Regions from separate parts of the Mesorhizobium sp. KR9-304 genome, predicted to be linked through region 1. Evidence: predicted binding sites of a transcription regulator. Region 1 holds the regulator's gene; each other region holds the start of a gene.

Region 1 (3,257 bases):
CGACCATCCGGGCCAGGCACAAGCCAACCGCTCGCTGGCTCGCAGAGCCGTCCGCTACCTCTTGCTTGCGGCCGCCGGGCTTGCCGTGACCTCGATCGTGGCGGGCGGGGCAACCGCCATCTACGCGGCCTGGCATTTCCAGCAGATGCCTTCGCTCGGCCTCTTCACCAACCTCGCGGCCATGCCGATCGTCTCGGCGGTGGTGATGCCCTTCGCGGTGCTCGGCGCGCTCGCCATGCCGTTCGGGCTCGACGGTCCGTTCTTCGACGTGATGGGGCTCGGCCTCGGCGCGACGATCGCAATTGCGCGCTGGTTTTCCGAGCGCTCGCCCACCGACATGGTCGGCCTCGTCCCACCGGCCTCGGTGGCTATCCTTACGATCGCCCTATTAATTGCCACGATCTGCTCGACCTGGCTGCGCATCGCGGCAGTGCCGGTGGCGCTCGCGGGTCTACTGCTGCTTTTCGACCAGCCTCGGCCTGATCTTTTCATCGCCGAGGACGGTCGCCTGGTCGGGCTTGGCCTTGGCCACGGACGCATCGCCGTCAATCGCTCGAGGCCCAACGAATTCACCATCGACAACTGGAAACGCGCCTTGCGTGCGAGCGAGGTCGTGCGGCCGGAAGGGAAACAGGAGCGGGTGGCGGCGGCCAAGCCGAGCGAAACTGCTGATGGCAAATTGGCAGCTGAACAGCAGCACCCCCTCACCGTCTCGGTCCTTCGGACCTCGCCACCTCTCCCCCTGCCCGGGGGAGAGGAGCCGCCAATAGCCGGCGTCGCGACTTCTCAGAAACTGGGTTCCTCGCCCCCACAAAGTGGGCGAGAGGTGGCTCGGGCGAAGCCCGAGACGGTGAGGGAGGATTTCGCCTTGTGTGATGATCCCGTCAACTGCCCGGAAAGCGCCAGCCTATTGCAACGGCCAACCACCGACGGCTTCGTCTGCGCCGATGCGCTTTGCCTGGCCCGTCATCCCTCCGGAGCGATCGTCGCTCATGCGCTCGACGCCGAAGCAGCAATGGACGTCTGCGCCACTGCGAGCGTCATCGTCATCGATGATGCGGCGGCGAAGGGCGTCTGCCGCTGGAAGGATGTTCTGGTCGTCACCAAGCGCGACCTCGCGCTCAACAGCAGCGCCGCGATCACGTTTTCAGGTGAGGCCATCGGCGAAGCACCGCGCGTCGCCGCCACGATCGAATATGCAATCAGCCGGCCGTTCCGGCCCTGGCACGAGCAGCGCCGTTTCTCACGCGAGGCGCGGGGCCTCGCGCCCTATCGGCGACCGGACAAGCCAGCGACGCCGACCAAAGGCGCACCGGATTCGCCCTCCCTGGGGCCGGATCCTGCTTCACCGACCGAATCCGCTGATCCGAAAGATGCTCAGTAGCGACGGATCAGCCCGACCAGCTTGCCCTGCACCTTGACCCGGTCGGGTCCGAAGATGCGCGTCTCGTAGGCCGGATTGGCGGCCTCGAGCGCGATCGACGCGCCCTTGCGGCGAAAACGCTTCAGCGTCGCTTCCTCCTCGTCGACCAGCGCCACCACGATCTCGCCGGGGTTGGCCGTCGAGGCGTTCTTGATGATGACCGTATCGCCATCGAAGATGCCGGCCTCGATCATCGAGTCGCCCTTCACCTCCAGCGCGTAATGCTCGCCCGACGAAAGCATCTCCGGCGGCACCATGATCGCATGGGTCTTGTGCTGGATCGCGTCGATCGGCACGCCCGCCGCGATACGGCCCATAACCGGGACGGAGACCGCGGCACTCGCGTCATCGTCGTTGCTGGCGGAGCGCGCACGCGGCGCTTCATGATTTCGCCCATGGCCACCCTGGATGACGCTCGGCGAGAATTTCCTGGCCCCGTTGAGGCCCGGCGCGATCGAATCGGGCAGCCGCAGCACCTCCAGCGCGCGCGCCCGGTTGGGCAGGCGGCGAATGAAGCCGCGCTCCTCGAGCGCGGTGATCAGCCTATGGATGCCCGACTTCGACGCTAGGTCGAGCGCATCCTTCATCTCGTCGAAGGAAGGCGGAATGCCCTGCTCCTTCAACCGCTCGTGGATGAAGAGGAGAAGTTCATGTTGCTTGCGTGTCAGCATAGGAATTTCCCCCGGAATCAAACAGGAATCGAACGTCAAACAAAACCAGAACAAACACTATCTGTTCCAGTTGTGTTCCGCAACTGTTTAAATTTTAATGAATTCGTTGACGATTTGTTCAGCGTAACAGCAGCAGGAGGCAGGCATCGCCCGCCTTGGCGGCCGGCGCGTGGGGCGCTCGAACGACCAGCCCGCCAGCGTCGGCGAGAAGCTTCAGCATCGAAGAATCCTGCACCCCGAAGGGTGTGGCGAGGTATCCGCTTTTTGTTCGCGAGACGGCGGCGCGCACATAATCCTGGCGCGTGTCGTTGGCGGGCATCGGCGCGCCGAGCACGGCCTCGACGATACGGTCCTCGTGCGTGCGTCCGCCGAGTTCTGCCAGCAGCGGCTTGAGGAAGAGATGCGAGCAGACCAGGCTCGCCACGGGGTTACCCGGCAATCCGACGCAACGGGTATCTCCTAGCCGCCCGAACATCAGCGGTTTTCCGGGGCGCATGGCGATCTTCCAGAAGTCGAGCTCCATGCCGAGGCCGGTCAGCGCCTCCTGCACGAGGTCGTGGTCGCCGACCGAGGCGCCGCCGAGCGTCACGATCACGTCGGCGCCGGCGTCCATCGCTTGTCTCACCAGCGCCGAGATCGCCTCGACCTTGTCCGGCGCGATGCCGAGGTCGAGCACGCGCGCCCCGGCTTCGCTTGCGATCGCCGCCACGCCGTAGGCGTTCGACGCGATGATCTGGTCCGGTCCCGGCTTGCTGCCGGGCGCCAGCAGCTCGTCGCCGGTGGCGATGATCGCGACCAGCGGTTTTTTCACCACGGACACGGCAGGGTGGTTCGCCGCCGCCGCGAGCGACAGGGCGGCCGCGTCGAGCACGCGGCCTGTTTCCAGCAGCTTCTGCCCCTCCGCGAAGTCGAGACCGACCGCGCGGATGTGCCTGTTGGCCGCGACAGTCTCGAAGACCTCTATCGCGTCGCCGCCGAGCTTTCTGACATTCTCCTGGATGGCGATGGTATCGGCGCCCTCGGGCACCGGCGCGCCGGTGAAGATGCGCACCGCTTCGCCCTTGCTCACCCTGCCGGGAAACAGCTTTCCCGCCGCCGCCATGCCGATGACGGTCAGCCTTGCGGCAACCTGCGCCACGTCCTCCGCGCGCACCGCATAGCCG
Region 2 (3,257 bases), on a different contig from region 1:
GTATGTAGCCATGTGCGCTCCGTTGATAGCCTGGGCGAAACATCGCGGCCCCTGCCCTTGCAAGGGCCAGCATTGCCGGGCAAGAAGGCCAGACGCCAGAGAATTCGCGATGCCCGAAAGAACCTACCGTCCGCGCCGCGCGGTGCTTTTCGTGCCCGCATCCAACGAGAAGGCAATCGCCAAGCTGCCGTCGCTTGCCTGCGACGCGGTGATTTTCGACCTCGAGGACTCCGTCGCGCCGGAGGCGAAGGTCGCGGCGCGCGAGAGGCTGAGCGCCTGGTTCGCGGCACGGCCGAAGCAAGGGCCGGAATGCGTCATCCGGATCAATCCGCCGGCCGGCGAATGGGGTCGCGAGGACCTCGCCGCCGCGATCGCCTGCGCGCCCGACGCGATCCTGCTGCCCAAGGTCGACACGCCGCGTGACATCCACGATTTCGACGACGCCCTGGACGGGACGGACGCGCCGGAGACCCTGAAACTCTGGATCATGGTCGAGACGCCAAAGGCGATGCTCAACATTGGCGCGCTGGCGGAATTCGGACGCGACAGAGCGGCGCGGCTTGATTGTTTCGTTGCCGGAACGAACGACCTGATCAAGGACACGGGTGTCCTTGCGGCGCCCGACCGCCGTTACATCATGCCGTGGCTGATGCAGATGGTGCTGGCCGCCCGCGCCGGTGGGCTGGATGTGCTCGACGGCGTCAGCAACGATTTCCGCGACCTCGACGCATTTGCGCGCGAATGCGCCGAAGGCGCCGCCATGGGTTTCGACGGCAAGACACTGATCCATCCCGCGCAGATCGAGCCGGCCTTGCAAGCCTTCTCGCCCTCGGCCAATGCGGTCACTGAGGCAGAAGCGATAAAAGCCGCCTTCGCGCTGCCGGAGAATCTGGAAAAAGGCGTCATCTCGATCGGCGGCCGGATGATCGAGCGGCTGCACCTCGCCCAGGCCGAGCGGCTGCTGGCGCGGGCGGGACGATTATCGGGGCGGCTTTAGGAGAGAATTGCCATGCGGCTTTACAGATTTCTCAGCGGGTCCGACGATTCCGCCTTCTGCCACAAAGTGACGGCGGCGCTGAACAAGGGTTGGCACCTCTACGGTTCGCCGACCTACAGCTTCGATGCCAGGAAGAAGGCCATGCGCTGCGGCCAGGCCGTGGTGAAGGATGTCGATGGCGTCGACTACGATCCGGACATCAAGCTGTCGGACTACTGATCCGCGTTTTCCTCGATCTTCTCCATGTCGTCGTCCGACAGCCCGAAATGGTGGCCGATCTCGTGGATCAGCACATGGGTGACGATCGAGCCGAGCGTCTCGTCATTCTCGGCCCAGTAGTCGAGAATGGCGCGGCGATAGAGCGTGACGCGGTTCGGCCCCTCGCCGGTCTGCGGGTTCCAGCGCTCGGCGATGCCGCGGCCCTCGAACAGTCCGAGCAGGTCGAAGGGGGTCTCGAGCGACAGATCGTCCATGATCTCGTCGGTGGGGAATTCCGCCAGCTGGATGATGATCTCGCCGGTCAGCGACCGGAACTGCTCCGGCAGGTGCGCATAGGCCTCGAGGGCCAGGAGTTCCATCTCCTCCATCGAGGGCGACAGCTGGTCGTGCCATGATCGGGTCTGGTAGATGCGGGCCATTCTTCTTCCTTTGCCGGTGCATATAGCCGTTCGGGCTTCGGGTTTCGAGGCGATTTGGGAATTAAGGAAAAGCACCCGAACCGCTGCGAGGAATAAATTCTCTCCGGCGCCTGCTTGACTCTTCGGGTCGGCTCTGGAATCTATTGGAACATAACAGGAACATAACTCGAAAGAACAACCGCCATGGCCTCGCTTGCCGTGGCGCAAGGGACCGTTGTGTCCCTGCGCCATCAGATCGCCAGGATCGAAGGCCGCCTCGCCGAACGGCTCGACGAGGGGATGCCCGCGGATATCGATCTGCTGCGCCATCACGGTCTGGCGACGCATTATGGGAATCCCGGGGGCGGGTTTCTCGCCACCGGCGCCCGACGCTTCGACGCCGCATTGGGCGGAGGCCTGCCAGGTGCCGGGCTGACGGAGATCCACGCGCCGGGCACGCGCGACGCCGGCGCGGCGGCGGCCTTCACCCTTGCCGTGATCAGCCTTCTGCTCGAGAAGACCCCCGCGCCTGTCCTCTGGGCGGGTACGACCGAAAGTTTTCGCGAGGCGGGCTACCCCTACCCGCCGGGCCTATGCTTCCTTTATGGCGTGGAGTCCTCCCGCCTGCTGGTCGCGCAGGCCGACAAGCTCCCGGATGTGCTGTGGATCGCCGAGCAGGCAGCCGGGCTGAGCGGCTTCGCCGCCATCCTCCTGGAGACGCGCGGCAGGTCCGCACGCCTCGACCTGACGGCAACGCGACGGCTGCATCACCGCGCGCGCGATGCCGGCCACCCGCTGTTCCTGCTGCGCCAGGCGGCCTTGCCCGAACCGACCGCCGCTCCGTTCAGGCTGATCGTGCGGTCCGCCCCGGCGGGGCTGCGTCATGTGCTGGGCACGCCGCTCGCCCGCTCGATCGGACCCCCGGGCTTCGGCATCGAGATCAGCAAGAACCGAGCCTCCCCACCCACTCATTTCACGCTGGAATGGAACAACCATGCACGCGCCTTTCAGGAAAGAGCGGCGGAGAATCCTGTCTCTGTGGTTCCCGCGTCTGAGCACGGAACGCCTGCTGCGGCAGCGGCTGGGACGCTCCTGGCGTTCCCTTCCCCGGCAAGGCAGGCCGCCGCTGGTCGTCAGCCGCCAGGAGAACAACACCCAGCGCATTGCCGCCTTGGATGAAGAGGCCGAACGCCTCCGGCTGAAGCCCGGCATGGGCATTGCGGACGCGCGCGCCATGTATCCCTCGATCGAAATCGTCGCGGCGGACCCGCAGGCCGACCGCCGGCTGCTCGAGGCGCTCGCCGACTGGTGCGACCGCTACACGCCTCTCGTGGCATTTGACGGGAGCGATGGACTTTTCCTCGACATCACCGGCTGCGCGCATCTCTTCGGCGGCGAGCAGGCGATGCTCCACGACATCGTCGTGCGCTTCCTGCACCAGGGCTTCGGCGCCAGGGCCGGCCTTGCCTCCACGCCCGGGGCCGCCTGGGCGGCGGCGCGCTTTTCGACGGATCGGACCATTCTCGAGGATGGAGACGAACCGTCTTTTTTCAGGGGGCTTCCACTCGCCTCGCTGAGACTCGAGCCGGTCACGGTCGCAAGCCTGGAAAGCGTCGGCTTGCGGACGGTCGGATCGGTCGCGG
Region 3 (3,257 bases), on a different contig from region 1:
CGCTCACGCGGGCAAATGACGCGGGTTGCGCCCTCCACACAGGCAGCTGATCTCGATCTGTGCGCCGGGCCCTATGCCGCCTGCGCCATGCGTTCGGCGCTGATGCGATAGGAAATCGCCTCGGCGAGATGAATGCGGCCGACCGTTTCGGCCTGGTCGAGATCGGCAAGCGTGCGCGCTACACGCAATACGCGGTGATAGGCGCGCGCGGAGAAGCCGAGTTTTTCGCTGGCATCGCGCAGCAGCGCGAGCCCCGCTGCGTCGGGCGCCGCGATGTCTTCGATCAGCGATGTTGGGCAATGCGCGTTGTTCGTCGCCGAAACCCCGAGACGATCGAGCCGCTCCTGCTGGATTCGCCGCGCAGCGAGCACGCGCGCGGCCACCGCGCTACTCGCTTCGGCCCGGCCCGGCCGAATGAGATCGCTTGCCGACACCGCGGGGACGTCGACGCGCAGGTCGATGCGGTCGAGCAGCGGTCCGGAAATGCGCGCCTGATAGTCCGCATGGCAGCGCGGGCCGCGCGCGCAGCGATAACCCGGCTCGCCCGCCATGCCGCACCGGCACGGGTTCATCGCGGCGACGAGTTGGACGCGCGCGGGATAGGTGATGCGGTGATTGGCGCGGGCGATCATGCATTCGCCGGCCTCGAGCGGCTGTCGCAGCGCATCGAGCGCCTGCGGCGAGAACTCCGGGAATTCGTCGAGGAACAGCACGCCGTTATGCGCCAGCGACACCTCGCCGGGCCGAATGCGCAAACCGCCACCGACCAAGGCAGCCATCGAGGCCGAATGATGCGGCGCGCGGAACGGCCGCCGGTCCGTCAGTTTGCCGCCGGCGAGTTCGCCGGCCATCGAGGCGATCATCGAAACTTCGAGAAGTTCTTTCGGCTGCAGCCGCGGCAGGATCGAGGGAAGGCGCTGCGCCAGCATCGATTTGCCCGAGCCGGGTGGGCCGATCATCAGGAGGTTGTGACCGCCGGCGGCCGCCACCTCCAATGCGCGCTTCGCGCTCTCCTGCCCCTTGATGTCGGCGAGGTCGGGCAGGTTGCTTGCCGGCACATGCACCGCGGCTTCCGGACGCGACAGTACCTGCGTGCCGCGAAAATGATTGGCGACGGCGATCAGGCTGCGTGGTGCGATTATGTCGATGTCGGCCCCGGCCCAGGCCGCCTCCGGGCCACAGGCATGCGGGCAGATCAGCCCCTTGCCTTCCGCATTGGCGCCGATCGCGGCGGGCAACGCGCCGGCCACCGCGGCGATGGTGCCGTCGAGAGACAACTCGCCGAGCACGACATAAGCCGACAGCGCGTCACCGGGAATGGCGCCGAGCGCCGCCATCAGGCCGAGCGCGATCGGCAGGTCGTAGTGGCTGCCTTCCTTTGGCAAATCGGCCGGCGCGAGGTTGACCGTCACTTTCTTGGCTGGCATCGAAAGGCCGGAGGCGTGCAACGCGGCCTGCACGCGCTCTCGGCTCTCGGCCACCGCCTTGTCGGGCAGGCCGACGATGTGCATGCCGGTCTTTCCCGGTGCGATCATGACCTGAACGTCCACCGGCACCGCCTCGATGCCTTGGAATGCAACCGTGCGCACGCGCGAAACCATGCCGCCCCTCCGGACCCGACGGCGAACTGCCGCCCCAAGATCGGATCAGATTTCCCTATACGTCAGGAAAGCACGACTTTTTGGATAAAGCAAGAACAAGACGGGAACAAATATAAGGTCGCCATAGGGGGTCGACGCCTCGCCCCTGGCCTACGACTGAATAGCCTTTGGAGCGGCCTGTATTGGCTGCTTAGCCTTCCTGCGCGCCGTTACCGGAGCCGTTCAACTGATCGGAAAGGGCAACCGCGAAAGCCGTGACGCTGGAAAGGCACTCGCGACGCCTCAGCGTCGGCTTCTGATAAGATTTCTTCATTACCCAACTCCTGGAGCGGAGGTCGGAAAAAATGTCACGGTTTAGGGCTTCTCGTCAAATGCGGACATTCGCCAAGCAGCTTGGATCGCGCTTAGGAACAAGACGGGAACAAATATATGGCGCCAGCTGCCGTCCGGTTGTAGCGGGTTGTAGCCCCGGAACAAACCGTGGGACAGGGCCCGACGATCAGCAACGGAGTCAAGCGACCAGGAATATATGATCCTGGATCTAACCCTTGCGGGTCTCCACCGCATCCCAGAACAGCGAGGCGATGTCGGCGCCGCCGAAGCGCTGCACCTCGCGCACGCCGGTCGGAGACGTGACATTGATTTCGGTCATGTAGTCGCCGATCACGTCGATGCCGACGAGAATGAAGCCGCGCTCCCTGAGCGACGGGCCGATGCGGGCGCAGATCTCGCGCTCGCGTTCGGTCAGGTCGGTCTTCTCGGCGCGGCCGCCGACATGCATATTGGAGCGGGAATCGTGCTCGGCCGGAACGCGGTTGATCGCGCCGACCGGCTCGCCCTCGATCAGGATGATGCGCTTGTCGCCCTTGCGGACATCCTTGAGGTAGCGCTGCACGATGAAGGGCTCCCGAAACACCTGGCCGAACATCTCAAGCAGCGAGGCGAGGTTGCGGTCCGCGTCATGCAGGTGAAAGACGCCCGCGCCGCCATTGCCATAGAGCGGCTTGACGATGATGTCGCCGAACTCCTTGCGGAAGGCGTCCACTTCCCGCGCGTCCTTGGTGATCAGCGTCTCCGGCATCAGGTCGGGAAAATCGGTGACGAAAATCTTCTCCGGACTGTTGCGGACCCAGGCCGGGTCGTTGACGACCAGCGTCCCGGGGTGGATGCGCTCGAGGATATGCGTGGTCGTGATGTAGTTCATGTCGAAGGGCGGATCCTGCCTGAGCAGGATCACGTCCATTTCCGACAGGTCGGTTCGGACGGGCGCGCCGAGCGAGAAATGATTGCCCTTCTCGTCGCGCACCGTCATCTCCTCGATGCGGGCGAAGACCTTGCCGCCGAGCATGGACAGGCGGTCGGGCGTGTAGTGGAAAAGCGTGTGGCCGCGGCGCTGCGCCTCGAGCGACAGCGCGAAACTCGTGTCGCCGGCGATCGACACGGTCGAGACGTGGTCCATCTGGACGGCGACCTTCAGCGGCATGGGATGCTCCGGAAAATTCTGTCGTCAGCGATATAGGGATATGCGCGGCGTCTGCCAATCGGGCCAAGCGGGCAACATTTGGGGCAGGGCAGTCCTCAGCGGTCGAAGACCAGCCTGGAATAGCCGAGATATGAGAGCGCCATCGCGGCGAGCGAGGCGATGACCAGAGCCAG

Evidence for each region. Region 1 encodes LexA, which represses DNA repair genes until DNA is damaged. Its sites were predicted from a motif close to TGTTCNNNNTGTGTTCNG; they were not measured.
Region 2: the regulator LexA is predicted to act here: its motif matches at 1,780-1,797, upstream of ABLE71_RS08135 (metallopeptidase family protein).
Region 3: the regulator LexA is predicted to act here: its motif matches at 1,693-1,710, upstream of ABLE71_RS06940 (YifB family Mg chelatase-like AAA ATPase).

What each region holds. Positions count from the first base shown of each region.
Region 1 is NZ_JBDZDN010000002.1:98,648-101,904, reverse strand. Features, by position in the region: gene ABLE71_RS12725 (ComEC/Rec2 family competence protein) at 1-1,384, shown strand, start outside; gene lexA (transcriptional repressor LexA) at 1,378-2,094, opposite strand; gene glp (gephyrin-like molybdotransferase Glp) at 2,213-3,257, opposite strand, start outside.
Region 2 is NZ_JBDZDN010000001.1:1,699,447-1,702,703, reverse strand. Features, by position in the region: gene ABLE71_RS08150 (FAD-binding oxidoreductase) at 1-12, opposite strand, end outside; gene ABLE71_RS08145 (CoA ester lyase) at 110-997, shown strand; gene ABLE71_RS08140 (DUF1737 domain-containing protein) at 1,010-1,216, shown strand; gene ABLE71_RS08135 (metallopeptidase family protein) at 1,210-1,635, opposite strand; gene ABLE71_RS08130 (hypothetical protein) at 1,819-2,793, shown strand; gene ABLE71_RS08125 (DNA polymerase Y family protein) at 2,786-3,257, shown strand, end outside.
Region 3 is NZ_JBDZDN010000001.1:1,461,498-1,464,754, reverse strand. Features, by position in the region: gene ABLE71_RS06940 (YifB family Mg chelatase-like AAA ATPase) at 72-1,601, opposite strand; gene ABLE71_RS06935 (hypothetical protein) at 1,792-1,914, opposite strand; gene gshB (glutathione synthase) at 2,143-3,084, opposite strand; gene ABLE71_RS06925 (GtrA family protein) at 3,180-3,257, opposite strand, start outside.